DNA from 4 places in the Selenomonas sp. oral taxon 137 str. F0430 genome. Region 2 is predicted to be linked to each of the others. Evidence: riboswitches for the same ligand, from Rfam matches in the RefSeq annotation. Region 2 holds a riboswitch; each other region holds the start of a gene.
The links. A riboswitch is a leader RNA that binds a small molecule or an ion and turns the genes downstream of it on or off. The one in region 2 is predicted to bind cobalamin.
Positions count from the first base shown of each region.

Region 1: it holds a riboswitch for cobalamin, as region 2 does, so the genes downstream of both, cobN (cobaltochelatase subunit CobN) here and HMPREF9162_RS02545 (TonB-dependent siderophore receptor) in region 2, are expected to answer to the same signal.
Region 3: it holds a riboswitch for cobalamin, as region 2 does, so the genes downstream of both, HMPREF9162_RS01600 (autotransporter outer membrane beta-barrel domain-containing protein) here and HMPREF9162_RS02545 (TonB-dependent siderophore receptor) in region 2, are expected to answer to the same signal.
Region 4: it holds a riboswitch for cobalamin, as region 2 does, so the genes downstream of both, HMPREF9162_RS11145 (TonB-dependent siderophore receptor) here and HMPREF9162_RS02545 (TonB-dependent siderophore receptor) in region 2, are expected to answer to the same signal.

Region 1 covers NZ_AENV01000005.1:496,118-503,561, forward strand. The annotation lists gene lpxD (UDP-3-O-(3-hydroxymyristoyl)glucosamine N-acyltransferase) at 1-56, shown strand, start outside; gene HMPREF9162_RS03590 (lysophospholipid acyltransferase family protein) at 58-933, shown strand; cobalamin riboswitch at 1,021-1,249, shown strand; gene cobN (cobaltochelatase subunit CobN) at 1,389-5,072, shown strand; gene HMPREF9162_RS03600 (ABC transporter substrate-binding protein) at 5,059-6,060, shown strand; gene HMPREF9162_RS03605 (ABC transporter substrate-binding protein) at 6,101-7,045, shown strand; gene HMPREF9162_RS03610 (TonB-dependent siderophore receptor) at 7,130-7,444, shown strand, end outside.
Region 2 covers NZ_AENV01000005.1:247,505-254,948, forward strand. The annotation lists gene HMPREF9162_RS02540 (metallophosphoesterase) at 1-829, shown strand, start outside; cobalamin riboswitch at 1,401-1,573, shown strand; gene HMPREF9162_RS02545 (TonB-dependent siderophore receptor) at 1,835-4,294, shown strand; gene HMPREF9162_RS02550 (transporter) at 4,308-7,444, shown strand, end outside.
Region 3 covers NZ_AENV01000005.1:43,276-50,719, forward strand. The annotation lists gene HMPREF9162_RS01575 (YitT family protein) at 1-260, shown strand, start outside; gene HMPREF9162_RS01580 (hypothetical protein) at 992-1,627, shown strand; gene HMPREF9162_RS01585 (hypothetical protein) at 1,817-2,476, shown strand; gene HMPREF9162_RS01590 (DNA starvation/stationary phase protection protein) at 2,651-3,091, opposite strand; gene HMPREF9162_RS12855 (hypothetical protein) at 3,235-3,366, opposite strand; gene HMPREF9162_RS01595 (O-acetylhomoserine aminocarboxypropyltransferase/cysteine synthase family protein) at 3,600-4,889, shown strand; cobalamin riboswitch at 5,077-5,253, shown strand; gene HMPREF9162_RS01600 (autotransporter outer membrane beta-barrel domain-containing protein) at 5,453-7,444, shown strand, end outside.
Region 4 covers NZ_AENV01000015.1:187,741-195,184, forward strand. The annotation lists gene HMPREF9162_RS11140 (ABC transporter substrate-binding protein) at 1-1,020, opposite strand, end outside; gene HMPREF9162_RS11145 (TonB-dependent siderophore receptor) at 1,079-3,316, opposite strand; cobalamin riboswitch at 3,482-3,661, opposite strand; gene HMPREF9162_RS11155 (DUF4153 domain-containing protein) at 3,816-5,471, opposite strand; gene HMPREF9162_RS11160 (SLC13 family permease) at 5,883-7,163, shown strand; gene HMPREF9162_RS11165 (hypothetical protein) at 7,311-7,444, shown strand, end outside.

The DNA.
Region 1 (7,444 bases), 250 kb from region 2:
CGGAGATGGCAAAAAAGCTGAAGGCGCTCGAAAAGAAGCTCTCCGGGGACGCCTGAGATGCTTTCCTACTATGCGGTAAAACTCCTCAGCCGTCTCATCTGTCTGCTGCCCCATACCGCGGCGATGCTGCTCGGCGAAGCGCTCGCAAAAATCGCATGGATCTTCGTCCCGGCAAAACGCAAACGGCTCGCACGCGAACAGGTCATGCGCTGCCTGCATACGGACGCGGCGCAGGCGGATCGCATCGCGCGTGCGAGCAGCCTGCGCTTTGGCACGATGCTCATGGAAGTGCTGCGTTTCCCGGTGATGAAGGAGCACATGTCGGACTATGTGACGATCGTCGGCGCGGTGGACGAGCTGAACGCCGTCATGGCGGAGGGCAAGGGCGCGATCTTTGCGACCTCGCACAGCGGCAACTGGGAGCTCATGGGAGGGGCGTTCGCCTGTGCGGGCTACCCGCTCGTCGGCGTCGCCAAGAAGCAGTCCTCGGCGGGGATGGATCGCTTCATCAATGAGTACCGCACACTCGTCGGGATGCACATTACCTACAGCAGCAGTGTGCGTGAGATGTTCCGGATGCTCGCCGAGGGCTGGATCATCGGACTCATCAGCGATCAGGATCCGAGTCTGCGTGACGGCATCATCATCGATTTTTTCGGCCGGGAGACGAACGCGTTCACAGGCGCGGCGTCCATCGGACGGTTCCGGAGCGTTCCGATTTTCCCCGTGTTCATGCATCGGGAGCCGAACGGGCATCATGTGCTCCTCGTCGAGTCTGCGATCCGTGCGCCCAAGACCGAGGATAAGGAAGCGGATATCCGCCAAACGACGCAGTACGTCAACGATCGTATCGAGGCATGGGTGCGGAAATACCCGGAGGAATGGTTTTGGCTGCACGATCGATGGAAATCTATTCGTGAGCGCAGCACTTGACAAGAATAAAATCAATGTTATAATAAGCGCAAATAATATAGAATGTGCAGAGAGAGCGGTGCACGCAGCATCTTGCGTGGTGTACCGCCCGTACTGCACGGGTTGGGTATCCGCAAGGATTTAATAGAGAAGCCGGAGCGTTTCCGGCGCGGTCACGCCACCGTATTGGGGAGCAAATTTGCAGAAAAGCGCGATGTTTTTGCCGAAAGGTGAAAATGTGCGTCTTTCGATAGAGCCACTGAAGCTGTTGCTTTGGGAAGGTGCAGAGGAGCTGTGAACCTGAGCCGGGAGAACTGCCCTACCGACAGTCACCGTTTGACCCACGAGCGATGGGGAGGGGATTTGCAGCGTCGGCAGAGCATTGACCGCATTGTGCCGCAGGTCGGCGCGTAGAATCCACCGAGGGGTGGATTTTTTTATTGTCCGCGGCATCATAACAAGGAGTTATCGGCGTTATGCATATCGCCTTTTATACCAACGTATCGAGAAATTATTATATGGCGGGACGTCTCGCGCTGCCGGAGGGCGTCTCCTGTGCGGCATACTATGTGCAGGGCGAGGACGAATGGTCGCCCGCCCACATGCGCATCTCGGCGGCGGCGGATGCCGTGCTCTTCCTATGGATGGGGACGGGGCTGGATCGCCCCTTTCTTCAACGTGCATCCGCCTATCTCCTGCGCGCGCGGAAATGCCATGCGTTCCTCGTAGAGAACAGCGGGGCGGAGCGTATTTCGCATGGCATGACGGATGACGATCTGATGGAGCTGCGCCGCTATTTCCGCTTTGACGGGGAGGAGAACGTGCGCGGTGCGATGTTCTATCTCGCGGCACGCTTCGGGGGCTATACGGGAGAGGTGCCGCCGCCGCAGGAACAGCCGTGGCACGGCGTGTGGCATCCCGACTACCGGGGGAACTGCGCCGACATCGCGGCGTACCGTGCGGCGCACGTCGACCCTGCGCGTCCGACGGCGGGCATCGTATTCTACCGCTCCGAGTGGATCATGGGCGATTTCACCTATCACACGGCGCTCGTGCGCGCTTTTGAAGCGGCGGGGCTGAACGTCATCCCTGTATTTACGAATACGCTTGCGAACGCAGAGCTCGGTTCGCCGCCGTTTGCGGAGACGCTGCACCGTTACTTTTACCGTGACGGGGAGCCGGCGGTCGACGTCGTCGTGAGCTGCTTGAAATTTTCCCTGCACGCGGCGGGGACGCCGATCGAAGAACTCGTACGGCTCGGTGTGCCGTGGCTGCAGGCGTATACGATACTCGCCGAGCGCGTGGAGTGGGAGGACTCCCTCATCGGGATGAACGCGATGGAGGTCTCCATCAGCGTGAGCCTGCCGGAGTTCGACGGCGCTATCCACGCCGTGCCGATCGCGGCGAAACAGCGCATGGAGGACGGGCTGTCCGTCTATGTCGCGCTCCCCGAGCGCATGGAGCTCCTCGCGCGGCGGGCGCATCGCTATGCCGTATTGCGGCGCAAAGAGAATGCCGAGAAGAAGATCGCCGTTATTTTCCACAACTATCCGCCCACGAACGCGAGCATCGGCAGTGCGGCGGGGCTGGACTCGCCCGAGAGCGTCGTGCGTCTCCTGCGCGCGATGAAGGAGGCGGGATACCGCGTCGAGGACATCCCCGAGACGGCGCAGGCGCTCATGGACGAGATCACGGCGCAGGCGACGAACGACCGCCGCTGTCTGACCGACGCGCAGATTCAAAATGCCTGCGGGCGTCTCCCGGCGGCGGATTACCGCGATTACTTTGAAACGCTCCCCGCACGCGTTCGGGAGCGCATGTGCGTCGACTGGGGCGAACCGCCGGGCGACGTGCTCGTTGCGGACGACACCTTTATCCTGCCCGGCATCGAAAAGGGCAACATCCTCATCACCATACAGCCGCCGCGCGGATTCGGCGAAGATCCGGGGAAACTCCTCCACTCGCCCGACGCCGCGCCGACGCATCACTATCTTGCGTTCTATCACTGGCTGCGCACGGTACGCCGTGTGGACGCCGTCGTCCATGTCGGCACGCACGGCTCGCTTGAATGGCTCCCGGGCAAGAACGCGGGACTCTCGCCCTCGTGCTACCCCGACATCTCCATCGGCGACCTGCCCGACATCTATCCCTACTGGATGACGATTGTCGGCGAGGGCATTCAGGCAAAACGGCGCGGCGCGGCGTGTCTCATCAGTCACCTCTCGCCGCCGATGAGCCTTGCAGGCGCGTGCGACGATATTGCGGAGCTCGAGCGCGCACTCGACGAGTACGGGCATTTTGCCCGCACGCAGCCCGAATCGGCGGACGCCGCCGCGGAGCTTGTGCGCGAAGCGGCGCGCGCGGCGCATCTCGAGGACGAGGTGCCCGAGGAGGAGGATTTCGAATCGTATGCGCTGCGCCTGCACAACTACATCACAGATCTTAAAAATCTCCAGATTCGCACGGGGCTTCATGTACTCGGACGGATGCCGCCCGAAGAGGATCGCGTCGATTATGTGAAATCCCTCGTCCGCATGGACAACGGCGACATTCCCACACTCACACGCGTACTCGCCGACGGGCAGGGATATGACTATGACGCACTGCTCGATGCGGGCGGGACACTGCTCCCCGACGGCACGACCTACGGCATGGCGCTTGACCGCCTTGAGCAGTTGGGAACACGGCTCGTCGCCGCATTGATGGCGCAGGATTTCGCACCGGATGCCGTGGATGCGGTTATGGAAACGCTGAGAGAGGAGGAATGCAATGCGGAGATGCGGGCGCAGCTTGCGCGCGTTCTCTCCTACATCTGCACGGATATCGTGCAGAATTTGCGGCGCACGGACGAGGAGATCACGCATACGGTAACGGCGCTCTCGGGCGCATATATCGAGCCTGCGCCGGGCGGCGCGCCGTCGAGCGGCGGGGCAGATTTGCTCCCGACGGGGCGCAACTTCTTCGGCATCGACCCGCGCACACTCCCCTCGCCCGCGGCGTGGGAGCTGGGAAAGCAGCTCGGTGACGCCGTGATTGAGGACTATATTCGTGAGGAGGGGCATTATCCCGAGGCGGTCGGCATCGTCCTCTGGGCGGGCTCAAACATGCGCAGTCACGGACAATGCATCGCTGAGTTCCTCTACCTCATGGGCATACGCCCCGTATGGCAGCAGCCGAGCGGACGCGTGCGCGCCATCGAGGTCATCCCGCTTGCGGAGCTCGGGCGTCCGCGCATCGACGTCACAGGGCGGATCAGCGGACTGTTCCGCGATACCATGCCCGACGGCGCGCGCTGGCTCGATGAGGCGGCACGCATGGCGGGCGCGCTCGACGAATCCCATGAGGAGAACTATATCCGCAAACATATGGAGGAGGACACCGCGGAGCTGATCGCCGCGGGCGAAAATGAAGCGACCGCATGGGAAAAGGCGTCCTACCGCATCTTTGGCGACCCGCCCGGCGCATACGGCGCGGGCATCGGCGCACTGCTCGAATCCAAGGAGTGGGAAACGCTTGACGACCTCGCCGCCGTCTATACGCGTTTTTCCGGACACGCCTACAGCGGCGGCGTGTGCGGCAATTACGAACCGGAGATCTTTCGGCGGCGCATGGCGGGGCTTGCGGTCACAATCAAGAACGAGGACAACCGCGAGACGCACATGTTCAGCTCGGACGATTTCAACGCGTACCACGGCGGTATGATCGCGACCGTGCGCGCCCTCACGGGGAAAGCGCCGCGCTCCTACAGCGGCGACAGCTCCGACCGGCGGCGCACCTGCGTCCGCACGGTGCAGGCGGAGGCAAAGCGCATCTTCCGCGCCGAGGCGATGAATCCGAAATTTATCAACGGCATGAAAAAACACGGCTACAAGGGCGCCTCCGACCTCGCCTCCTATCTCGCGCACAGCTACCAATGGGATGCGACGAGCGCGGTCATGGAGGACTGGATGTATGAGAAGTATGCCGAAAAATATGCGCTCGACGAGGACATGCGGGAATGGATGAACGAGGTGAACCCGTGGGCGCTGCACCGCATCGTGGAGACATTGCTCGAAGCGGCGCACCGCGGACTTTGGCGGGCGCAGGAGGAGACCCTTGCGCAGTTGCGGGAACTCTATCTGTCGATGGAAGGAGAGCTGGAGGAACGTGCGGACGGATAAACGACTAGGCGGCATTTTACTGCTCGTCCTATTTTTACTGACCATCATCGGTGCAGGATGCGGGAGCGATCAGGCGGCAAAGCCCGCGGAGAAGCATTTCGTCACCGACGCGCAGGGGACGAAGGTCGAGGTGCCTGCAAAGGCGCAGCGCATCATGACCTACTCCATGTCGATGGACGAGATCGTGCTCGGACTCGTCGAGCCGGAGCGCATGATCTCCGTCGACGAGCTGCACACCGATCCGATGCACTCAAACGTGGCGGCATACGCGCAGCGCGTGCCGAACGCGATCCCGCGGATGCCCTCGGTGGAAAAGGCGGCGTCCATGAAGCCCGATCTCATCTTTACGATTCCCTTCATGCCCGCCGAGCAGGTCGACGCCCTCCGCGCGCTCGGTATTCCCGTCGTCGCGTGCCGGCAGGTGCGCAATCTCGACGATGTGATCTACAACATCCGTCTTGCGGCGGATGCCGTGGGCGAGCCGGAGCGCGGGGCAAAGCTCGTCGAAATGATGCAGACGGAGCTCGCGGCGCTCAAGGCACGCGTGGACGCCGTACCCGAGGAGGAGCGCGGCAAGAGCGTCGCCTTTATCTCCATCATGGCGGGCTACGGCGGCGCGGGGTGCAGCTTTGACGTCATGTGCGACTACGCGGGCGCGATCAACGCAAAGGCGGCGGCGGGGAATAAGAGCGGGACGGTCATGACGAAGGAACAGCTCGTCGCGGCGAACCCCGACTATATCTTCCTCCCGTCCTATCGGATTCCGAGCTCGAACGAGGAAACCTACGGGCGCGAGTACATGAGCGACCCGTCGCTCGCGCAGATGACGGCGGTGCGCGAGGGGCATATCAAGCATCCGTGGGGGCACTATGTCTACAACGGCTCGCAGAACATCGTGTTCGGCGCGCAGGAGACGGCGGCGATGCTCTACGGCGACGCATTTGCACAGCCGACGAACCGTCATTTGACCGCCGTGGAGGGTGAATGATGAAAAAAATCGACTCTCGATTGCCGTCCTGCTCCTCTTCATGCTCGCGCTCGCGGGCTGCGGCAGGGACACGGCGCAGAATGTGCCGCAGGGCGGCTACGACGTCACCGATATACAGGGGCATGTCACGCATTTTGCAGAAAAACCGAAGCATATCGTGACGCTCTCCCTCAGCACCGACATCACCATGCTGGGACTGGTCGAGCCCGAGCGCATGGCAGCGATCAACGCACTCGCGGATGATCCCGTCAGCTCGAACATTGCGGGGATCGCGCAGAATATCCCCGAGAAAATCGGAATGCCGACGAGTGAGCAGCTCATGGCGCTGCATCCCGATCTCGTCGTCGCGCCCGACTGGGGAGACATCACGATCGTCGACAGCCTGCGCGATCTCGGTATCCCCGTCGTCGTCTGCAAGGGCGTGCGCAGCATCGACGAGATACGAGAGACCGTCACGCTCCTCGCCGCGGCGGCGGGAGAGCCGGCGCGCGGGGAAGACCTCGTGCGGCAAATGGATGAAAAACTCGCGGCGCTGAAGGAAGAGACAAGCAAGATCCCGACAGCGGAGCGCAAGACCGTTGTCCTCATCTCGCTCATGAGCTCGTACGGCGGCATCGGATCGACCTTTGACGACGCGTGCGGTTATGCGGGCGTGAAGAACGGCATGGCGGAGCTGGGGATACACACGGGGCAGGTCATGACGAAGGAACAGCTCGTCGCCATCGACCCCGACATTCTTTTCCTGCCGACCTACAACGCGCACGGCACGTATGATGTCGCCGCGTTCCGTGAGAAATACCTCGGTGATCCCGCGCTCGCAACACTGAAGGCAATCAAGACAGGCGCACTGCGCGAACCGCGCGAGGGCTACATCTACAACGGTTCGCAGGACATCGTATTCGGCGCGCAGGAAATTGCGTACATGGCGTACGGCGACGCGTTCGCGCAGCCCGACGGGCTGCACCTCACGGCGGTCAAGCGCTAGACAGTCGGATCATGCGCGTCCGTTCCTGTATGAGGAGGACGCGATGATATATATCCCGCTTTCAAACATATAGGAGGAACTGAAATGAACGCATGGAACACAAAGAATGCACATCGAAAACTCTCGGCTGCTGTTGCGGTTGCACTGCTGACGGGGGGGTATTGTACTAACGATGTGTATGCAAATGAGGTGCAAGATCGTGATACATATACACTGCCGGATGTCGTTGTGACGGCGGAGCGCGTGCCCACTCAGATTTCTCAGACGGCGGCGAACGTCGCGGTTGTGACCGCCGAGGAGATCGCGGAGAATCACTACCGCGACGTTGCGGAGGCAATCTCACATGTCAACGGCGTGGTTGTTTCGAACAATATGATGCAGGATGCCGTACGACTCAAC
Region 2 (7,444 bases):
GAGCGACTATACGGACTGGCAGAATGTGGCGCGCGGCGCGTGGGAGCGCAACCGTGATGCGGCCGTCTACTGCAACATGGGTGACCTTGTGGACAACGGAGAGGATCGTTCGCAGTGGGCGGCGTGGTTCGAGGGATTTGACGCCGACATGCTGTACGCGCTGCCCTTCGTCCCCGTGATGGGCAATCATGAAACGTATAACCGTGATTGGAAGGTGCGCCTGCCGGAGGCGTACCTGCACTATTTCGACGTGCCCGCGAACGGCAGCACGCAGTTCGAGCGGTACTACTACTCGTTTGATTTCGGCAGCGTCCATTACATCGTCCTCAACACAATGCAGCAGGAGCTTGACGACTTTATCCCCGGGCTCGTGGAGGAACAGCAGGCATGGATCCGCCGCGACATGGCAGCGCATCGGAACAAGTGGAACATCGTCATGATGCACAAAGATGTCCTGCAATACCGCATCAACGGGCGTCCCGAGCGCACGGAGGGATTCAGCGAGGACGGGAACCTATGGATGCCGCTGTTTGACGAACTGGGCATAGACATCGTATATACGGCGCACTTGCACACCTATCCCAATCGCGGGCATATCTACGGATTCGCAAAGCAGCCGGACAAAAGGGGGCCGCTCTACATCCTCACGGGTGTCGCGGGCAACGTCCGCTATCCGAATCTGTGGCTGGATCATGCGATGGACGATGTGACGCTCCCGCAGCCCGAGACCGACAACTACCTCACGATGGAGGTCGGCGCGACCGGCATTGAGATCGCGTGCTTCCTGCCTGACGGTACGGAGATGGATCGTGTGCGCGTGGAGAAATGAAGTATATGGCTTGACGAATTGTATGTAAAAATTTATAATTGGGTTGAAATTACTTTACCGTTATGGTAGAATAAGATAGATTTATATATAATGGGAGGGATTTACCGAATATTATTTATCGTAAAAATTGAATAAGGACATCAGGTGTTTTGTGACTTGCTGCAAAGCTTTACGGGGAAGTTTGATGTGATTTCAACGCTGTAGCGCAGCCGTGAAGGGGAGTTTATTCATCGTAGTCCTCTTACAAAGGGATGAATGGGCGACGATCCTAAGCCGGGGTACCGACTGAGGTCTGTTATTTATGTAAAGTATGCGCTTTACGTACTTCAGCATTTAGGAGAGGTTCAGCTTTCCGCCGGTATTTTATTGCCAAAAATGGGGCGGACGATCTCGGGTGTTAGGGTTTGCAGCGCAGCTTACAGTACATGAAATGAAGCAGGAAATTTAGCTGTTGCGCAGCCGGATTTCCTGCTTATTTATTATAAAGTATTTTATTATCGTTAAATATGAATGCAACCTGAAAACTCTTATTGACAAAAAAAAACAATAATGCTAATATAAACATAAAAATTGCATATGATAGGGAATAGGTGTCGCAAGACTTCAAAAGGAATCCGGTCAAAGCCGGAGCGGTCCCGCCACTGTAAGAGGAGCCCGTCAAAATATGCCACTGGAGAGATCCGGGAAGGTTTGACGCGGCGATGAATCTAAGCCAGGAGACTTGCCTGTTTCAACATCACCGTTGATTTTTGAATTGTTTCAAGAATCAGTACCTGCGAGCGATGGGGAGGGGATTACGTCCAAGATGAAATACAGACGTACCTCCGGCAGGAATATATTCTGCCGGATTTCTGATTTCTGCGGATGTTCATCCGCCTGACTATGGTCGTTGGTACAGGCGGATTTTTTCGTGGAGTGAAGGGAAGCATGGCACGGGGATTGTCCACATCTTTTGAAGATACGCCGGCATACGGTCGGTCGGCAAAGAAGAACGGAGGCTCTTTTATGTCAAAGCAAGTAAGCAAAAGGATGGTCTCGGGTGTTCTCTGGATGCTGCTCGCCGCTGCGACAGGACAGCCCGCATTCGCAGCAGAGTCGGGACAGACGTCGGATGCACAGGGCGTATATACAACGCAGGATGTTACGGTTCAGGCAAAACGCCCCGTATGGGAGGAGACTCTCTCCCCCGGCACCGTAACCGTCATCCGCCCTGAGGAGTTCAAGGGCGAGCAGAAAACCCTGCCGGACTTTCTGAAAATGGTGCCAGGCGTGCATGTGCGTGAGGTGCAGGGCAAGGGGCAGTATACGACCGTAACCGTACGCGGCTCGACGGCAGCGCAGGTCGGAGTCTTCGTCGACGGTGTGCTGACAAACCTCGGCGGCGATGCGGCGGTCGATATCTCGACGATCCCTGTCAGCAACGTCGAACGCATTGAGGTCTACCGCGGCTACATTCCCGCACGCTTTGCGGGCACCTTTATCGGCGGTGTGATCAACGTCGTGACGAAGAAGCCGACGGGTGCACACGGCTCTGCCGAGATCGGGCCGAGCTCGTTCGGCGGGAAGAAAGCATCGGTCGAGGTTACGGCGCCTGTCGGCAAAGGCAGCCTGCTTTTCGGATTCAACCACGAGTCGCGTGACGGCGACTTCCCCTATCACAGCTATGCGGCGGATCAGTTCTATACGAATACCGGAGATGGACGGCTGATTATGGAGACACGAGCCGAGCTGCAAGGCTACCTCGCTATGACACCGGCAGAAAGGGCGGCATATGATGCTTTGCATGGTGCCGGTGCATGGCAGCAGAATGTAGATGACTGTATCCAGTGGCTCGAAGACAACGGCGGTCGCTTGGTGACAGCCGCCGACGATCCCGAGCGCCGCCGTAAATACAACGACTACAGCAATTCGGATCTTCTCGTCAAATGGCAGAATGATGACTGGATGATCAAGGGAACATACAAGACTGTCGATCGACATCTGCCGGACAGCCTCTGGGTTGATTATCGAAGCTATTTCGATATGATTCAGCCGGGGCTTCTCGTGGATAAATACGATCTCTATAAATACGACAAGCGGCATCAAAAAATCAGTGCAGCGGAGCTGCTCGTACAGCGACGCTATATAGGGAAACGCTATGAATGGGGTTGGATGATTGACTATCTAAGCCAGAGCAAGGATTACCGTGCCGAGAATATTCACGACGGTCTGCGCTATATGATTAAGATTCCCATGCGGGAGTGGAGCCGCTATCGTTCGAAGAAATACAATGTGCAGATAGACGGCACCTACGAGCTCAGCAAAAACAACATGCTCGACTTCCAGATGAACTACTCGCATGAGCGCATGAATATCGACGGCGACGGACTTGATGAGGTCATCGACGATGTGCAGGCGGGCATTGGGAATCTCTGGGCGCAGATGCGCAACCAGTTCGATCAGAACATCTTCAATGTGCAGCTGCAGGATACGATCACGCTCGATAAAAAGAAGACGTGGCAGCTGACACCCGCCGTCCGCTACAACCGCTCGCAGATCATTGGCTACAGTCAGTTTGGACGCTTTAACCCTCTCAAAACGTACCGTTGGGTTCATCCGAAGGACAGTCAGGTCGATTCCAAGGTGACGTGGCAGCTCGCACTCAAGAAGGAGTTCAACGACCACTTTACGATGCGCATGACGGGCGGCACCTACTTCCGCCTGCTCAACATGTATGAGATCGCGGGCGACGGCGCGGGCATCATGCCGGCACCGATGGACTATAAGGGGAGCGGCGCCAAATTTCCGCAGCCAGAATACGGCAAGCAGTTCGATCTCAGTGTCATATGGGACGGCAAGTTCCTTGGCTCGGACAATCGAACAACGCTCACCTATTTCTGGCGCGACACGCAGCGGATGCTCTACCTCTACCGCGCGGGGCTCAACTACAGCTCCTACTTCAACGACATGCGCGGTAAGGCACACGGCATTGAGCTGCAGACGAATTTCCACTGGAAGAAGTTTGATCTCGATATCGAAGGCACGCATCTCAACATAGCGGCGCAGCGCAGGGATTCCTCTCCGGGGGTCCATTACGACTGGTTCGAAGTGCGTCCGACCTACCAGCCAAGATGGGAGGGCAATATCCGTCTGACCTATCGCCCGACGGAGAAATGGCTCTTCTTCGGCGAGGCGCATTATGTTTCGCAATACTACACGCACTATGCCATTCCGCAGACCAGGAATCCCGTGGAAAAAGAACTTGCCGGCAGGCCGAGAGCTGCGCTGAAGACGATCAACGTGGGTCTCAAGTGGTCGCCGCGCAAGGATATGACGCTGTCGATTGGCTGCAACGATGTGCTTGATGAGGCGTCGAAGCTGAAAGTGCACAGCGTACAGCGCTACTTGAGCGACCCGAGCTGGGTAAACATCGAGTACCCGCTGCAGGGACGCAGTTACTATATGAGCTTCCGTTATGAATTCTAGGGAGGGAAAGAAGATGAAGGAGTATTTCAGCAAGGCGCGGCGCCTGCGCCTGACGGCTCTTGTCGTGGGCGGGCTGCTCTACGGCTCGTCGGTGCATGCCGCCAATCTGGTTTCGACGATTCCTTCGGATTACGGCAATAGCGAGATGGGCGCGGTCACTGGCTCGCGCGTAACGACGGAGGTCGATGCGGCGCCACAGGCAGGGGTGCTGAAGAACCTCAACCGCGACCCTGCCTCCTTCGGTTTCCATCAGAAGGGCAAGAGCATGCTCCTGTTGCGACAGTACACCTACAGCACGACGGAGCTTGAGAACACCGCTCTCATCGATCCGAATTCCGCAGGCGCGGCGGCGAGCGTGGCGAGCGGGAAGACGGAAACTGTGCCGAATATGCATGCGGCGGCGGCTAGTGACGAGCATATCTATATGACCGGCTATGATATGGGACAGATTGGCGTCTTTCGCCAAAGCGGCAAGCGATTGATGGAAAACAAAACAGCTGTCGTCAATCTCAAGAATGACATCAAGCAGTACTGTGGCTATAACTTCACCGAGACGTTTCAGAACCTCGACGAGGATCCAAAAGGCGAAAAGGGCAAAATCTACACGGGCGATCCGGCGAAAGCGCAGGTACACGGTGAAGCTTTGCTTGTCGATGGGCGCAGGCTCTATGTGGCGGCGTCCGTCAACCCGCTCGCGGGCTACGATCCCTACGACGACGGCTTCCTGATGCAGTACGACATCCAGGACGATGGCAGTCTGAAGTTCGGAAGCTATACGCGCATCAGCCGCAACATCGATCAGGGCAGGCTCAATAAGTTCAACGACCATATCCTTATTTCCTGCATCGGCGGCTATCAGCACTATAACGGGACGGGAAATACCCACTATACGGCGCTCAATATCGCTAAGATCGATCAGAATACGGGGCGCATCCTGGGCACGGAGCAGCGCCGCGCCTCGATTCCAGAGCATGTCAAGGGAACCGGCGAGGATATGCGCGATCTGAAGATCCTGCCGAACGGTACTGCCTACGTCATGACGTACAACCTCAGCCCGAGCGGCAGCCAGATCAATGCGCATGTCTACCAGACGACCATGTCCAACCTGATGTCGGAACATCCCGACGATTGGACGGAGATTGCCGTTGCGCACGAACAGGAGGGCTGGTTCGGCAAGCTCAACGCCGAATACTATACGAAGCGTCTCTGGCTCGAACTCGGCGATACCCTGCAGGCCTATACGGACGGCGATGATGTGGCGAAACATATATGGCAGGCGAAGGATTTCTCCGAGAACAAGGCATTCAGCCGCTTCAACAAGATCACGATGATCGAGCCGGACTGGGTCTACGGCAATACGGCATCTGTCGTCATGACGCTGCCGGCGGAACTGGGCGGAACGACGACCGCAGCGGCACTCAATGAGAATGCCGTCTGGAAAGACAATGCCGTATACACCGATACGGTCACGACGCGGCAGAGCTGGGACGGCGATACCGTTGTCAGCATCGGAAAAGACAAGATCGGCGACAAATCGACGAATGTGCTTGCGGCTATTTCTGCAACCGGCGGCAAGCGCCTCAATATCAGTGCGAAGAAAAATCTCCTGCAGCTGCAGGTGGAAAATACCGTGGGAAATCCGACGGGAATCTATGCCAAGGGAACGGATCTCATCGTAAGTGCGGCGAAGGGAATCAATATCCTCACACGAGGGCTTGACGGCGGCAATACGCTGACGAATGCCGTCCAGCTCGATGCACTGAAGGACAAGGCATCGCAGATTACCATCAACGGACCGCTCAATATCTCGATGACAGGCGGCCTTGGCGGCAACGGCGTCGCAGTTCAAAAGAGCGACCGTTTGGGGGAGAAATCCTATGAAGCGAGCGTCGCATCGGGAATCCGCATCAACGGCAATCTGAAGATTGCAGGCGAACAGACGGATCGGTGGGGCATTCCGCTCAATCGTGAGAATGTATTCTCGCGCTTTAATAATGCAGGCATTCTGACACAGGTCGAAAAGAGCACGGTGACCGTAACCGGTGATGTGGATATGACCGTTTACGGCAACGGCGTGACAACGAACGCCAAGGACAGCAGTGTACGCCTCGCAGGCGGCGGCTCCATTCAGGTGCCTGCCGGCATGAAGTACAGCTACTACGCGCTCGCCGCATATCAGGGCGCGATTTCCATGAATATGGGAGAAGATGGGACGCAGCCAGGCAACGGCAAGCCGGAAAATGCAATCGCTGACGTGAAGCTCGACGGCGATCTGTTTGCTTTGCCCACGGGCAGGCTTGATGTTGCCCTTATGACGAATAAGTCCTATCTGCACGGCCTTGTTGACAACGGCGGCACGGCGAATCTTTATCTGCAGAACGGCGCAAAGTGGCTCAATGAAGGCCGCAACGAGCGCTATTATCAGGACGACGAGGATATGGGAGCCGGCACGATGGCGGCTGCCAAAACCCGGGCAGGCGGTACTGTCGGGAGGTTCTATAATGCGCAGAGCCGCGTCACGAACTTCGTTGGCGGTGCAACGGAAGCACAGCGCGGCATCATCTACCAGAAGAGCATAAATCCGCTCGTACTTGAAAACTACAGCGGCCATACGGCGGCGATCTATACCCATGATGCGGCTGAACCGGCGCTCTTTAAGGGCGGCGACATCATCATCAACAAGGCGAAGGCAGACACCGAGAATGTCTTTACCCTCTTTACCGACGGCGCCGGCGTAACGACAGGCAATCAGACTGCGGTGCTCAATGCGCTTGCCAACAAGCTGACGTACAAGAGCTTCGCCGAGAACAAGCTTTCGGGCAAGCTCTCAATTGGTGAGAGCCTGACGACGTCCTCCATCAAGGGGGACATCACCTTCGGCAACGAGAAGGGAAGCTATACGGGCGGCGCAACGCCTCCGACACCGCCGGGCGCGGAACAGACGAAGACGGAGTTCACTTCGCAGCTTACACAAAAGGAAGTTGCAGAGTATAAGGCGGCCAATGTCGAGCCGTCGCCCGGTAATTACAAGTTCACGAAGGACACGACGATTCGCAGAAGTTCCCACGACGGCATTATCGCGGCAGCAACGTATCCGAAACAGCCGCTCAATGTCGATGCAAGCGGGCATAAGCTGACCTTGATCGGCGA
Region 3 (7,444 bases), 200 kb from region 2:
ACGCCGTCATGATCGTCACGAACGAGCACGAGGAGATGACCGCCGCCCTCAACGAACGCCTCGGGCGCGGCGTCACCCTCCTGCACGGCACGGGCGGTTACACGGGCGAGGCGAAGGAAGTCCTCTACTGCGTCGTCACGCGTCTGGAGCTCGATAAACTCAAGGAAATCGTGCTGGATAAGGACGAGAAGGCATTTGTCACGATTAATGCGGTTCACGACATCGTAGGGGGGCGGTTCAAGAAGAAAGCCATCCACTAGGCGTGACGTGCGATCTTGGCGCATAACTGTGTCACTGCGAAAAATACGGCGGTCGACGTAGGCTTTGTCTACGCCTTCCCTTGTATTTTTCTCGTTCCTTGTTCTGCATCCAAGCTTGCACGTCACTTACTTTACGATAAATAAGGCGGGATTTTCGCGCCTAACTTTGTCATATCGTCGAGCACTTCGGTTGACGCAGCTTTTTACTACGCCTGCCCTCGTGCTCTCCTCATTCCTCGTTATGCATCGAAACTTCCGCGTCACTTACGTTTCGATTTGGAGTACGATCTCGGCGCATAGCGTCGTCATTACATCGTGGGAAAACTCACAACTTATGCGTGCCCCTACAAAGGCGGCTTGGATCGCAGCTGCTTCTTACGACGCAGCTGACGCCCTCCCGCATACGCCGGTCTCTATCGCAAGGTGAGGGGGTATTCGCCGTCGCGGAGCTTTTACCCCATAGGGACGGCGTGCTCCGTTCATTTCTTTTAGATGCAATGTCACCGCGCCGCGGTACTGCCCGGCGCATGATCGACCGCCGGGCGGTGCGGCGCAGTACCTTGGTATTTCGTCTAAAGCGCGTACGCCGTTTGCGCAGCGACAAGAATATGCCCACGAACCGGAGAAAACATATCCGCCTCGTTTGCGACGCCGCAAGAAAGATAGCCTGAGCTGCGACCTTGCCGATACGTCATGCCGCCATAAACTTACAGCATGAAAGGAGCCCTCCCATGAACTGCCGTCTCTATCGCATCATTATCCTATGCGTGCTCCTCTCTCTCCTTTTGACCGCCCCGGTTGCCGCGGCGTCCGTGCCGCAGGTCGCGCGTCTCTCCCTCGTCACGGAAAATGCGTGGGATCTCGATCAAGATACGATCGATATGCTTGACGACATGGTCGCCGATGCTCTGCACATGCCGTTTGGCGGACTCATGGGGTGGGTGCAGGACGTGGACGAGCACGATTTGTTCGCCGCCTACAATGCCGCTGTGGAGATGAAACGCACGACGAGGGATACCCCTGATTATCCCGCGATCGTTCGTATGGTCGCGGACGTCACGGATGCCGATCTCGCCGTGCTCCCTATCCTCACATATTACGACGAAGAAATCTATCACGGGTGGGATTTCTCCGCGGATGATTACCTCGTCAGCCGCGCAAGCGTGCGGCTCCTCGTTTATGACCGCCAAAAAGATGAGCTCGTCGATCGCCGCATCACGCGTACGTTCCGCGACGAATATGCCGTGCGCGGCAGGGCGCATGAGCTCGCCCGCGACGCCATGCACGCCGCACTTGCCGAGGTTCGGCTCAAGGAGCGCGTCAGGGATCTGCGCGAAGCTGCACGCAGCGGCAGGTACCCGTATTAAATCAATCGGCGATTCCTTATAAAACAGTGGGCGGGAATCCATTTTCCATATCCTATATTTGGGGATTTTGAGGGCTGTAATGTCCGGGATTAAGTCGATAAAAATAAATTCGAATAAATAAATATAAAAAGGAATAAAATATAATAAATAAATCAATAAATATATGATGGACGTTTAGGAGGGGCTATTGTGCGGCACATTCATTTCCTCACGATCTTCTTTGCAGTTCTTATGAGTACATCCGCTGCATTTGCCGCACCGCTGATCGCAGTCGATCGCGGGGATGGGGTGCTTGTCGAAAAAGAAAGCGGAAAAATCATTGGAAAAATCAACCCGGGCAATCCTACAGGACAGATTATACGCGTCGATGCGGGGAACTATGCGGTCGGCTTTGTCTCATCGCTCCTCTTTGAGCCTGTAGAAAAGAAAGATGTCCCCGTCCCCGCATACAACCGTGACGCAATGGAACGCGTGACGACCTTCCTCACCACGGGGCGTAAAGATCCCTTACGTCTCTTTATTTCCTGCACAGAGATGAAGGAAGAGTTCTACAATCGTGTTATGCGCGGTGCGGAAACGGAGTACATTGACACGCGGCTGGAGAAGGCTTCGCGGGATGCCGGCAAAACGATGCCCCGGCGTGTCGATTTTCCCACAGTCGGCGACGGGAGCCGGCTTTACACGGTCACGGATATGATGAATGGGATAAAGATGCATACGGATATTCTCTATATCGTCAAGGCTCCCGTGATATGGGCGGTGGAATTTGACTATCCGGAGGATGTGTCGGGGCTCCGGGAGCGTGTGCGGGAAGCGTTGGAAGACGTTAATGTTTGGACAACCGAGTGACAAGGAAGGAATAAAACCGAAAGGATACAGTGGATTGGAAAAGGACGGCTGACGTATGCTTTAAGTTATTTATATTATCAAGACCGGAAGTCCCTTGCATACAAAAAGAGACCTGCAGCACATACGTGCAGCAGGTCTCTTTTCTATGCAATTTTACCCATGAACTATGTTGATTTACGCAAGCATCGAGCGGAGGAACCAGATCTGCTTTGCGTAGTTCGCGATGTGATCCTCCATGAGGTTCGCGACGCCGAACACATCGTCCTTGTCCGCGAGGGCACGCACTGCGGCAGCCTGGTCACGGAGCGTCTCGAGGTCGGCAAGCGTGATCTCGAGCGCCTTCTTCTGATCGACTTTTCCATCCGGCAGCTCGCTGATACTTGCACGCTCGAGGTAGCCCTTGAGGCTTGCAACCGGCTGCTCGCCGCACATCTTCAGAATCTCGGCGGCCTCGTCGAGGACGTCTGCGAATGAATCGTAGAGCGACTCGAGGTATTCGTGTACTGCTTTGAACTGCGAGCCGACCACGTTCCAGTGGAGGTTGTGCAGCTTGATGTAGCCGACGCCGATGTTGGCGATATAAGCATTGACGGATTTCGTAAGTTCCTTGTTCATAATAAAATCTCCTTTTCTCAATAATAGAATATATGCAGATACATTCATATCTGTTTTCTATCTCGTTACATGTGTCATTATACCCGTCTATCTACTATTTGTCAATAGTAATTATTAAATAGAGAATGATTTTTACTTCGCCGCTATGCGAGGTACGCCCCAAGTCTCTGATGAATGGATGCTGCGGCGGGGGAACACTGCCGGATGGGGTAAATCGTCGGTTTACTGTGCTGTATCTTGCTCGAAATCCGCACTGCAAAGATTCCTTTTGCCATAATTTACGGTTTGCTTCCCATGCGCCTTGCGTGCCGCCCGGGCGTCCGCTGCAGCGATTTTTAAGCCCTGCTTTTTTCGCAAGGTGGATGCCCAGACGGCGATATAAACCCCGCATACATAAAGCCTGCGGCACCTCTGTTTTTCATATTGACAACAGTATATTGCAGGAGTATAATATAACATATCTATTAAGTATGAAATTAAGCTCTGACAAGGAAAGGGGTACCCCCTCATGAGTGACAAGAAGTACCGTTTCGAAACGCTCCAAGTCCGCGCCGGCCAGGAGCAGCCGGATCCCGTCACGGACGCGCGCGCTGTTCCGATCTATCAGACGACCTCCTATGTGTTCCGCGATGCGCAGCATGCGGCGGATCGGTTCGCCCTGCGCGATCCCGGCAACATCTACGGGCGGCTCATGAACCCCACGCAGGATGTCTTCGAAAAACGCATCGCGGCGCTCGAGGGCGGTGCGGCGGCGCTCGCCTTCGCGTCGGGCGCGGCGGCGGTCACCGCGACGATCCAGGGGCTCGCCCATGCGGGCGATCACATCGTCTCCCAGCAGACCATCTACGGCGGCTCGTTCAACCTCCTGAAGCACACGGTCAAGGAGTGGGGCATCGACGTCACCTTTGTCGATCCGAAAGGCGGCGCGGCGGCGTATGAGGCGGCGATCCGTCCGAATACGAAATGCGTCTACATCGAGACCGTCGGCAATCCGAACGCCGATCTCGTCGACATCGAGGCGATCGCCGAGATCGCGCATAAGAATGGCATCCCCGTCGTCATCGACAACACGTTCGCGACGCCGTACCTCCTGCGCCCCATCGAGCACGGCGCGGATATCGTTGTGCATTCGGCGACAAAGTTCATCGGCGGACACGGCGCGGCGCTCGGCGGCGTCATCGTCGACAGCGGCAGGTTCGACTGGAAGGCGTCGGGACGGTTCCCGCACATCACCGAGCCGAACGCGAGCTACCACGGGCTGAGCTTTGCCGATGCGCTCGGCGCGATCGCCTTCATCGTCTACCTCCGCGCGCTCATTCTGCGCGACACGGGCGCGACCATCTCGCCGACGCACGCATTCCACTTCATCCACGGCCTCGAGACGCTCTCCCTGCGCGTGGAGCGTCACACGGAGAACGCGTTGAAGCTCGTCGACTTCCTCAGCAAACACCCGAAGGTCACGAAGGTCAACCACCCCGCGCTGCCCTTGCATCCGGATCATGCCCTCTACGAGCGGTACTTCCCGCACGGCGGCATCTCCATCTTTACCTTTGACATCAAGGGGGGACAAGAGGAGGCGTACCGCTTCATCGATAAACTCGAGCTGTTCTCCATCCTCGCGAACGTCGCGGATGTGAAGTCGCTCGTCATCCACCCCGCGACCACGACGCACTCGCAGATGAGCGCGGAGGAGCTCGCGGCATCCGGCATCAACGCCGGCACCGTGCGGCTCTCCGTCGGCATCGAGCACATCGACGACCTCCTCGCCGACGTCAGCGCGGCGCTCGACGCTGTGTGAGGCATTCGGTTCGCCACTGAATTATGTGAAGTAAATATTTAATCCCCCTGCATTTAATGTAGGGGGAATTTTTTATACTTATGATAAATTGAGGTTGTGAATGATATTCATGATTTTTTCAATAAAATATTGTCCCATATATTGATTCTATTGTAAAATGATGATATAATGTCGCCTGAAATTCACAAAACTACACAGACGAACAGGTTCCGTAAGGATTCATAGGGAAGTCGGTGCAAATCCGACACGGTCCCGCCGCTGTATCAAGGAGTGCGGCTGCATATGGTCACTGGAGATTTTCCGGGAAGACGCAGCCGCGCGATGATTTGGAGTCAGAAGACCTGCCTGTTCCAAGGTCACCGTTACCACCTGCGAGCGACAGGGAGGAGATTCATATACGGCTGTATTGCCGTTCCATTCATATGCTTCTGCCTCTTTTGGCAGAGGCTTTTTTTGTACCGCTCGCCGGGGATACGTTCGGAGAGGAGGAAAACGCAGAATATTAACAAGAATGCATGTGCATTTTTTCACAGAGTATTGATTGTTCGGGAGGAAGAAAAAACGTGAAATTCGAAAAAAGAGAGCTGAGACTTACGGCACTGGTACTTATGGCGCTGATGGGGGTTAGTGCGTGCGGAACGGCGTCGGCGGAGGAGCAGACAGGAACCACGTTCACTAAGGGACAAATTGACGGGAAACCCGCATATAAATTTTCAAGTGATTTTGCAAAATTCAACGTCTGGGATGGCGCAACAAAGAGCTACACATTTACAAAAGACAGCACGATAAATACGAAATCCATCACAGGAAATAGCGCAGATGTCAATGTCAATGCACCCGGCGTGACGCTTACGCTCAATTCAAAGGAGAACCTTGGCATTCAGAGTTATAAGGGGCGCGGCTATAAGGCGGATCCCAATTACTATAACGGACTTCATGACGTCACGATTACGGCGAAGAAAGTCATTGTCAATGTTGACCGTACCTCACATACAAATGCGGACGATTCCTACGGGATCATCTCCGGCTCTTCCGACGCGAAAACTGTGCGCGTGAACGGCGATGTGGACGTTAATATCTCGAGCAATTTTTTGAAAGCGCCGGACGGCTCCGGCGACCGTGATCCCGCTGTGACCTGCGGCATCGGCACACTGAACCATGGTCATGTTTACATTGACGGAAATGCGAAAATTCGCGTCAAGGTGCCGACACAGCAGAGTCTCGGCAGCCATGGCGAGAACTTCCTCTCCCACTACTATGTCAGCGGTATTTCCGCGATGCTCAATTATGATGGAGATACACAGGGCGGCAATATCACGGTGACGGGTGACGTTGACGTCGAATCCGACGGCAGTGGCGTCCGTGCGGGAACGCGTTCCACGGTAACGATTGGCGGCGGCGGCAGAATCAAAATCAATAAGGAGCATAATCTTCCCCATTTTGCGATCAATGCCGAGGAAGCAACTGTCAATATGAATGTAAAGCTCGACAAGGACGGCAACGTCGTCGGCGCAGGCAGCCGCAAGACGGAGATCTACGGCAACATTGGGCTCATTGACAGAGAGGGAACGGCTACTACATTCGGCAATACGCTGACGCGGATCAATGTGGGACTGACGACCGCCGACTCCATATTTACGGGCATTGTGCTGGATAATTACAAAGAGCAAGGGAAAAACGAGCCGGACAAGAAGGCAATTCGTGAAGCGACGGGGCTTAACCTGTATCTGCAAAACGGTGCGAAATGGGTGAACGAAGAGTGGGGCGCGATGATTCCCACGCGTGCGGGGTTCAGCGGCAGTAAGCTACGCTCGCTCCATGGCGGTGTGGATGCCGACCATGCGGGCAGGATCTTCCAAAAGGATGCGCGCTCCATCACGATCAACCACTATGATGGATTTACCAATGTCTACTATGATCGCACGGCGCCGGATGCCACGACGCTTGTCGGCGGAGATTTTGTCGTTAAAAATGCCGCCGCAGGCAGCGGCGTCACTCTGCGCACCTCCGGCAACGGGCTCGACACATCGAAATATAAAGAAGCGCTCGAATCGCTCGCACATAAATTCTACTACGAAGGATATAAGAGCGGCGAGAAGAACATCACGGGCAAGGCGGAGATCGCCGAAGGCGCGATTACGCCATGGGCACGGCGCATGTTGTCCTATGACGACGCAACGGGACAGGCGATGCTCGGCGCAGCGGTTCCGGATGAAAACCGCATCACTTACGGGCCAAAAGAAACACTCATCATGAGCAGCGCAAAATCCGCGATGGCAGCTTCTGCAATGGCATTCCGCGCGGAAGCCAACGACCTCATGAAGCGCATGGGCGATCTGCGCCTATCGCCGGAGCAGACGGGGACATGGGTACGTTTTTACCGCGGCAAGACCGGCAGCGATAAGGACAATACGAACTTCCATATGAACTATCATACGGTGCAGGTCGGTCATGACCTGCAGGTATCTCCGCAGTGGCGTGTCGGTCTTGCGGCAAGCTATATGAAGGGCAGCGCTGGATTTGCAAACGGCAGCGGCAAGAGCAAAGAGGGCAAC
Region 4 (7,444 bases), on a different contig from region 2:
CAGGTGCTGATATTTCTCGAGCCAGACCTTGAAGATATCCTCGGGATGAAGGTCGGGGAGCTGCTCGGGATAGAGGAACTTCGCGATGTACATGGTGCCGACGAGTTTCGAGGCGCCGCCGTGCACATAGTGCGAAAGAAGGAGAATCCTTTGATTTTTCACCGCGTCGATGGTATCCCAGCCCTTGCGCGACTCCAGTTCGTGCAGGATGCGCGCGTGATCCTCCTGTGTCGGCGGGATGTACGAAGAGTTCACCTTCGGCTCGGAGACCTTGACGATGTAGGCGGGATTGCGCTCAATGACCGCCTCGGGGTTCACCTGCGGGTTCGCCGCGTCGCCGAAGATGTTGTGTGCACCCGAATACTCTACCATGTCGTAGAAATAGTTCCCCGGCACGGTCGTATTGCCCTCGGTACGGTACTCAAAATAAAGAGATTTCTTCGGCACATCCTTGGTCTGCCGTTCGATGTAGTCTAGTTTCTCCATAAAGAAATCCGAGAGTTCCTGCGCTGCGGCTTCCTTGCCGAAGAGCTGCCCAATCAGCGCACAGTTGTCCCGGAACTCGCGCGTGTAGTAGGCGTCCACGACGATGACCGCGATGCCGAACGGGGCGAGTTTTTCCTGCGCGTCCTCCCAGCCGCCGTTGCCCGTCAGGATGAGCGCCTGCGGGGCGAGCTCGATAATCTTCTCATAGTTCAGATTGCCCTGGTTCGCCCCGATGACCTGCTCCTGCTTGAACTTCCCCTTGAATCCCGCCTCGTCGTTGAAGATGTAGTTGTCGACGCCGACGACGGTATCGAGCGCGCCGACGGCGTTGATGAGCTCTGCGTTGTAGGCGTTCGAGACGACGACGCGCGTCAGCGGATGCGGCACGGTCACGCTGCGCCCGATGCTGTCCGTCACGGTAATCGTATCGACGCTCTGCCCCGCGCTGTCCTGCGCCGCGTCCTTGCCGCAGCCGAGCATGAGCAGCGCGCAGAGAAGGAGCGCGCAGAATGCGTTGATGCTGTATTTTTTCATAATCCCCTCACAAAAAAGGGAACCCGCCGCCCCCGCAGCGAATCCCCTGTTTTTCCATTTAGATATCCATCGTCATCGACAGGACGAGGCTGCGCGGATAGCCCTGAATCCCAAAGTTATAGGTCGGGCGCGACATCCAGTAGTGCTTGTCGAAGAGGTTGTACGCCGTGAGGCTGAGCGCCGCGGGTACGGTGCCGAATTTCGTCTTGTACGTCACGCCGAGGTCGCAGGTGAGATACGAAGGCACGTTCAGCTTGCGCGCGTCCCCCGTGTAAATCGGCGCGGAGCCGGAGTAAATCGCGCGCGCAAACGCCGTTAGCTGCGCATCCGGCGCGTACTCGACAGCGAGCATACCGCTCCAGTCCGCGACGCCCGCCACAGCCTTGCCGTTATAGCCCGTATTCGTCTGCTGCTCCGTCGTCAGGTGCATCAGGCCGCCCGTCAGCGTCCACTTCGGCGCGATTTGGCCGCTGACGCTCAGTTCGACGCCCTTGAATTTATTCTTGCCCTCCATGACGCGCGTGGGGTTCGGGTCGCCGGTGTAACGCACGTCAATCGTGCGGTCCTGTTCGATTTGGAAGACGCTCAGCCCCGCGAGGACGCCGCGCCGACGGTACTTAACGCCAATCTCGTTCTGCTTGGTCTTGGCAGGGGAAAGCATCGCGCCCGTGTTCATAAAGCCGCTGCCGACGACATTCCCCTTATCAAAGCTCTCAGAGTGGTTCGCATAGATGCTGAGGTCATCCGTCGGGCGGTAGACGATGCCGAACGTCGGGGAGTTCGCGCTGCTGCTGACCGTCGTGCTGCGCGCGCGATTATAGCCGGAGTCTGCAGCATAGGACGTCGCCTTGACGCTGTGATGGTGAATGCCCAGCAGGGCAGTCGCTTTCCCATATTCGACGGTATCGGTCAGCGATACGCCCGAGTAAGTCGTCACGCCGGACTTAATCGCCCCGCGGACAGAGCCGGGCGCATAGTTCCACGTCACGCTGCGCACGCCGCCGCTGAGGCTCCCCGACATATTGCCGAAACTCGGAACGGCATTCCCATACGCCCCGTTCCGTTCATAGCCCCAGTAGGCATGGTACCAGTCGCGGTCGAGCGCCAGCACGACGTCGTTTTTGACATCGCCGACATGGAACGTCCCGCGCACGCCGAGCTGCGTATATGCGTTGCGCAGGCCGTACGGATACGTCCACAGCGTATTATAGAAATCGCCCGCCTCATTGCGCATGAAGAGCTTGCTCGAGGAGGTCATCACGTAGCCGCTGCCGTAGTTGCGGCTGTACCCGGCGTTAAAGAAGGCCTTCCACGTATCGCTCAGTTGCTGCTCGTGATTGAGCACGGCCGTCCACGTCTTCACCTCGATATGCTGCCCCGGGAAACTGTAGTTGCGCTTGCCGCTCGGCGCCGACGGCAGACGACTCCCCGTATAGAGATTCGCCCCCGTACCGCTGAAATCGAAATAGCGCTGGCCGCCCTCGTCCTTCGTATAGCGGTAGCCCATGAAGAGATTCGTTGTGCTGCGGCGCCCCGCATGGTCGAGGTTGATATAGAAGTCGCGCGTCGTGAGCTTCTCGCCCTTGACCGCCGTCTTGCCCTGAATGTTCTCCGCGTTAATGCGCAGCCCCCACGCCTCGTTTTTGCCGAACCGCCTGCCGATGTCGACAATCTCGCCGAGCGCTCCACCCGTGCTCACCGTCTGCGTATAGGTGAGGCGCTCCTTGCCGTACGCCGCGCGTTTCGTCACGAGATTGACCGAGCCGCCCGCGGACTCCGAGTTCGTCGAGCCGTGAACGCCGATGACAGGCCCCGAGATGACCTCCATGCGGTCCACGAAGTTCGACGGCATATTCGTCTGGGAGAACATGCCCGGCACGCCGTTGACCTTGAACTGATACGCGTTCATCGGGAATCCGCGCATGGAGAAGTCGTTGTACATCGTGCTGCTGCTCGTGCGCACGGACGGCGACATGAGCAGCGCGCTCGTCAACGGCTCAACTGCATCCCCGTACTGCGCGAGCGCCTTGTTCGTGATGTTCGTCTGCGTGAAGGGAACCTCCATCACGTCCTTCGTTCCGAGGAAGCCTGTGCCGCCCGTACTGCTCGTGAGACTGTTGGCCTCCTCGCTCCGCTCCCCTTCGACATCGACAGGATCGAGTTCATAGGTATCGACGGCATCCGTCCCCCCCCCGTGGACATCCTGCTTCTCTGCAGCAGATACACCGCTCATCCACACCGCATTCGTACCGATCGCCGCGATGGCGACGGCAAGTGCCAGCTGTCGTTTCGTCATGATGATATTTTCCTCCTCCAAAGTTCCCCTGAGCGCCCCCCGCGCCCTCTTCCCTATGCATTGCTTTCCTCCATCGTACGCACTAAAAAAACACTGCCGTTCTGTCCATCGCAGAATGCAGTGGCAGCGCCGCCCTGTCGTGCATCCGCACACAAAGGGCACCGCTCCCGGCGTACGAGATTCGGTAGGTCTTCCGGCTCTGCGTCATCGTCCGCCCCGTCTTCCCGCTCGCGCAGTGACATGGTGGGGCATCCTCGGCATTACGGCGGCGGGACCGCATCGGTTTCACACCGATTTCCCTGTTACCTCCTTTTCACAAGGAGCACCGAACCTGCTTATGAAGTTAAAAATGAATAAATACTTATTGAAGTATAACGAATACTAATCCTATTGTCAACCACGAAAACCGCGGACTCCACAACGACCGGGGCATCCTCCCTGCTGATCGGGAATGACCGCATCTGCATCACACAGAAGCACAGGCATTCCGGAAGACGTTCTACCTCTTCAAAAGCACGCCCTGCATATTCACCGCCGCCCCCTCTTCTCCTGCGCCGCGCGCCATGATCCGCAGTTCGCTCAGGCAAAGGCGGCTCCGGTCATCCAAATCGATCTGCATCTCACGTGTGAATCTGTTTACACCGTTTCCCGCACGATGTTCGCGCGCATACGCCAACGCCTCCGCGACGTACGCCGAAACATCGCAGTGCTCCTCTGCGCCCGCCCCCTTTTCCACAACGAGCACGCCGTCCCTGACAGGCGTATCCGAAAACACATAGGCTTCCTGCCATCCGGCCACCGGAACGAAGGCAGGATCGGGCGGGGTGAAAAGGAACCAATCGACAGTGTCTTCTCCCTCATAGCTGCGGCGCAATTCCGCGAGCGTATCGTTCATGCCCGGCGTCTCGAGGAACGCCGTCTGACCTCGCTCCGTCAGGTACTCCGAGGCGCTCAGCAATTTTTCCTGCGCCTCCGGCGAAAGAGCAGGGTTCCCCACGACAGTGCCGTCCCTTATCATATCGTTTTCCTCAAGAACGCTCCAAAGGCGTGCCTCCTGCGTACGCAGCGGGATGTCGAGGATGCTCAGCGGCGTCAGCGCGGACACGGCGATCATGACCGCCAGGACAAGGAACGCCGGGCGCGGAGAACTGCGCCGGAACGCACATATGAGCAGGAAAATACCGAACGCCGTGCAGAGGATGGATGCGTACCGAGGAGCGGTAAGCCCATACGGCGCGATCCGCTGGCATACGGCCACGGCCTGCACTGCAAGAATCGGCAGAAAGACCGGCAGCCCGCGGTGCAGAAAGGACTTCAAAAAGGGGTGCCGTTCATCCCCCGCAAAACAGACAAAAAACACGGCAAAGGCAAGGAGCGCCAGTGAGGCAAACCAATTCATCATGCCGACGGGAATCTCCCACAGGAAGATGATCTTCGCCACGTAGAGATAGAGAATAACGAGCAGGATGAGACAGGCAGGCCAAAGGATGCGCACGAGCAGCACGCGGAAAAGTGCGGGCATCTCCGCTCTTTGCCCGTACACGGGCAGACCTGCAAGGGCGACCTGTCCCCCTGCAAAAATATAAGAGACCTCCGCAATCAAGAAATACAGCAGCGTCAGCAAGTTCGGCGGCACTGAAACGATCAGCGAATCAAATGCCATGAGGCAGATATTCAGCGATGCGGTCAAGAGTGTGCCGACAACGGCAGCCTTGCACAGAGAAAATATGACAAGCGGAGCGGAGCGCCCCTCCTCTTCGCCCTCCAGACAATAAAGTCCAAAAGCCGCAAAGGAGAGCGCAGCGCCGAGGGTTTGGAGCAGGATGTACGGCACCGTCCAGCTGTGCCCCCGCACAAGAATGAAGACTGCGGCACATACGGCGGCTGTAAGGATCGCCTCCACACGTCGGTGTTCCTTGCCGCGTCTCTCAAAAAAGAGGTGCAGCGAGACGGCAAAAATACAGCCGACTGCAGCGGCCGCCGCCGCGGAACCGGCCTCTTCCAAATACCAAGCCTCCGCCTCGTATATTTCGCGATAGGTAAATGCTCCAAGACATAGGAGCAGCACGACATCCGCCGCCACTGCGGTGCGGAACCGCCGCGCGCCCGTACGCACGGTTTGGCACAGATTTTTCCACAGCTTCTCGACCCTCATCTTGCACCTCCTCTTGTATATATTCTTCTGCACGCGCAGTCTTTCCTTCCGCAGGCGTCCTTTTTTAACAATAGGATCTCACACCATATAAAAATTTTTTCGCTTCATTTCGAAAGTTTTCATTACATATATTATATTATAGTAGATAAATGATTTTTATCACGCCTTAGCAGGGAGTTCAATGTTGCTCGGGCTTCCGGGATTTTTCCATATCACGTCCTGAAGTTCCATAAATAATTTTTTCTTATTATAGTTTTAGACTATGTTTTTTATACTAAAATATTATGTCGGCTGCAAAGGAAAATAAGAAGGATTTGAAAAAGAGATAGAGAATTAAGAATTTCGTCAAAGAAAGTTTCTGTAATATATTTCAGAAACTAAAGTTATGAACTGATGAATGGAGATGAATCAATGGATGCAGCAATGCTGACATTAGGGGTTCTCGCGGTGGCGGCGATTCTCTTCGCCACTGAGATTATCCCGCTCGCCGTTACCGCGATGGGCGCGGCGATCTCGCTGGGACTGTTAGGCGTGCTAACACCCGCACAGGTATTTTCCGGTTTATCTAATTCCACCGTCGTTCTGTTTGCCGGTATGTTCGTCATCGGCGCCGCGATGTTCCAGACGGGACTCGCACAGAAAATCGGTATCGCTGTCGTGAAGAAGTCCGGCAGCAGCGAGGCGCCTCTGATGGCGGCAATCATGTTCATCACGATTGTCCTCTCGTCGGTCTCCTCGAACACGGCAACGGTCGCCTGCCTCATGCCGGTCGTGATCCAGATCTGCGCGGCGGCAAAGGTGCCTGTCTCTCCGCAGCTCATGGCGCTCGCCGTCGCGGCGAACGTCGGCGGTACGATCACGATGGTCGGCACGCCGCCGAACATCCTCATGAGCGCAACGCTTCAGTCCAGCGGGCTCCAGCCGTTCGGCTTCTTCGAATTCGCATGGATCGGCATTCCGCTCTCCATCGCGGGTATGGCGTACATGCTCACGATCGGCCGTAAGCTCTGCCCGCAGCACATGGTACAGGGTCTCAGCACAGATGACGCCGACGCAGCGATCGAAAAAGAGGAGAAGACGAACGCGAGCAAGATGTATGTCTGCGCCGCCATCCTTATCGCTGTTATCGCCGCGATGGTCTTTGAGAAAGAACTCAACGTTCCGATGCATATGTCCGCCATCATCGGTGCACTCATCTGCGTATTGACGGGCTGCCTCAACGAGAAACAGGCGTATCAGGGCATCGACTGGACGACGATCTTCCTCTTTGCCGGTATGCTTCCCCTTGCGAGCGCGATGGACAAGACGGGCGCAGGCGCGCTCATCGCGAACTTCGTCGTCAGCCTCATGGGCGACGCCCCCTCGCCGTACGTCATCATCTTTGCGATGTTCGTACTTTCCTGCGGTCTGACGCAGTTCATGTCGAACACGGCGGCGGCGGCTCTGCTCGCGCCGATCGCAATCTCGATCGCGGAGACCGTCGGCGTCTCGCCGTACCCCGTGGTCATGGCGATCGGTATCGCTGCATCCTGCGCGTTTACGACGCCGGTTGCGACCCCGCCGAACACGCTCGTGCTTGGTCCCGGCCAGTTCCGTTTCATGGACTACGTCAAGGTCGGCGTGCCGCTCGTCGTGGTCTCGCTCATCGTCTGCCTTGTCGTCATTCCGCTGGTATGGCCGATCGCGAAATAAAAATCGGTAAGATATGAGTGACCAATGCTTTTCATTGTGCTATACTAGGAATATACAGCGCCGATTTGAAGGCGAGAAAATCACCGTATGGCAAGTGGCCTCCCCGCGGGGCGTTTGACTCTGCCGGATATGTGAGGAGAACTGACGATGAAAAAGAAAGAGTTGCTCAACCATCTGAAATCGTTCGACGAGGAGATCTACACACTGCTCGAAGATGAGGAACAGCGCCAGCGCTACACCCTCTCCTTCCTGCCGAATACCAACGCTATGTCACCGTTCGC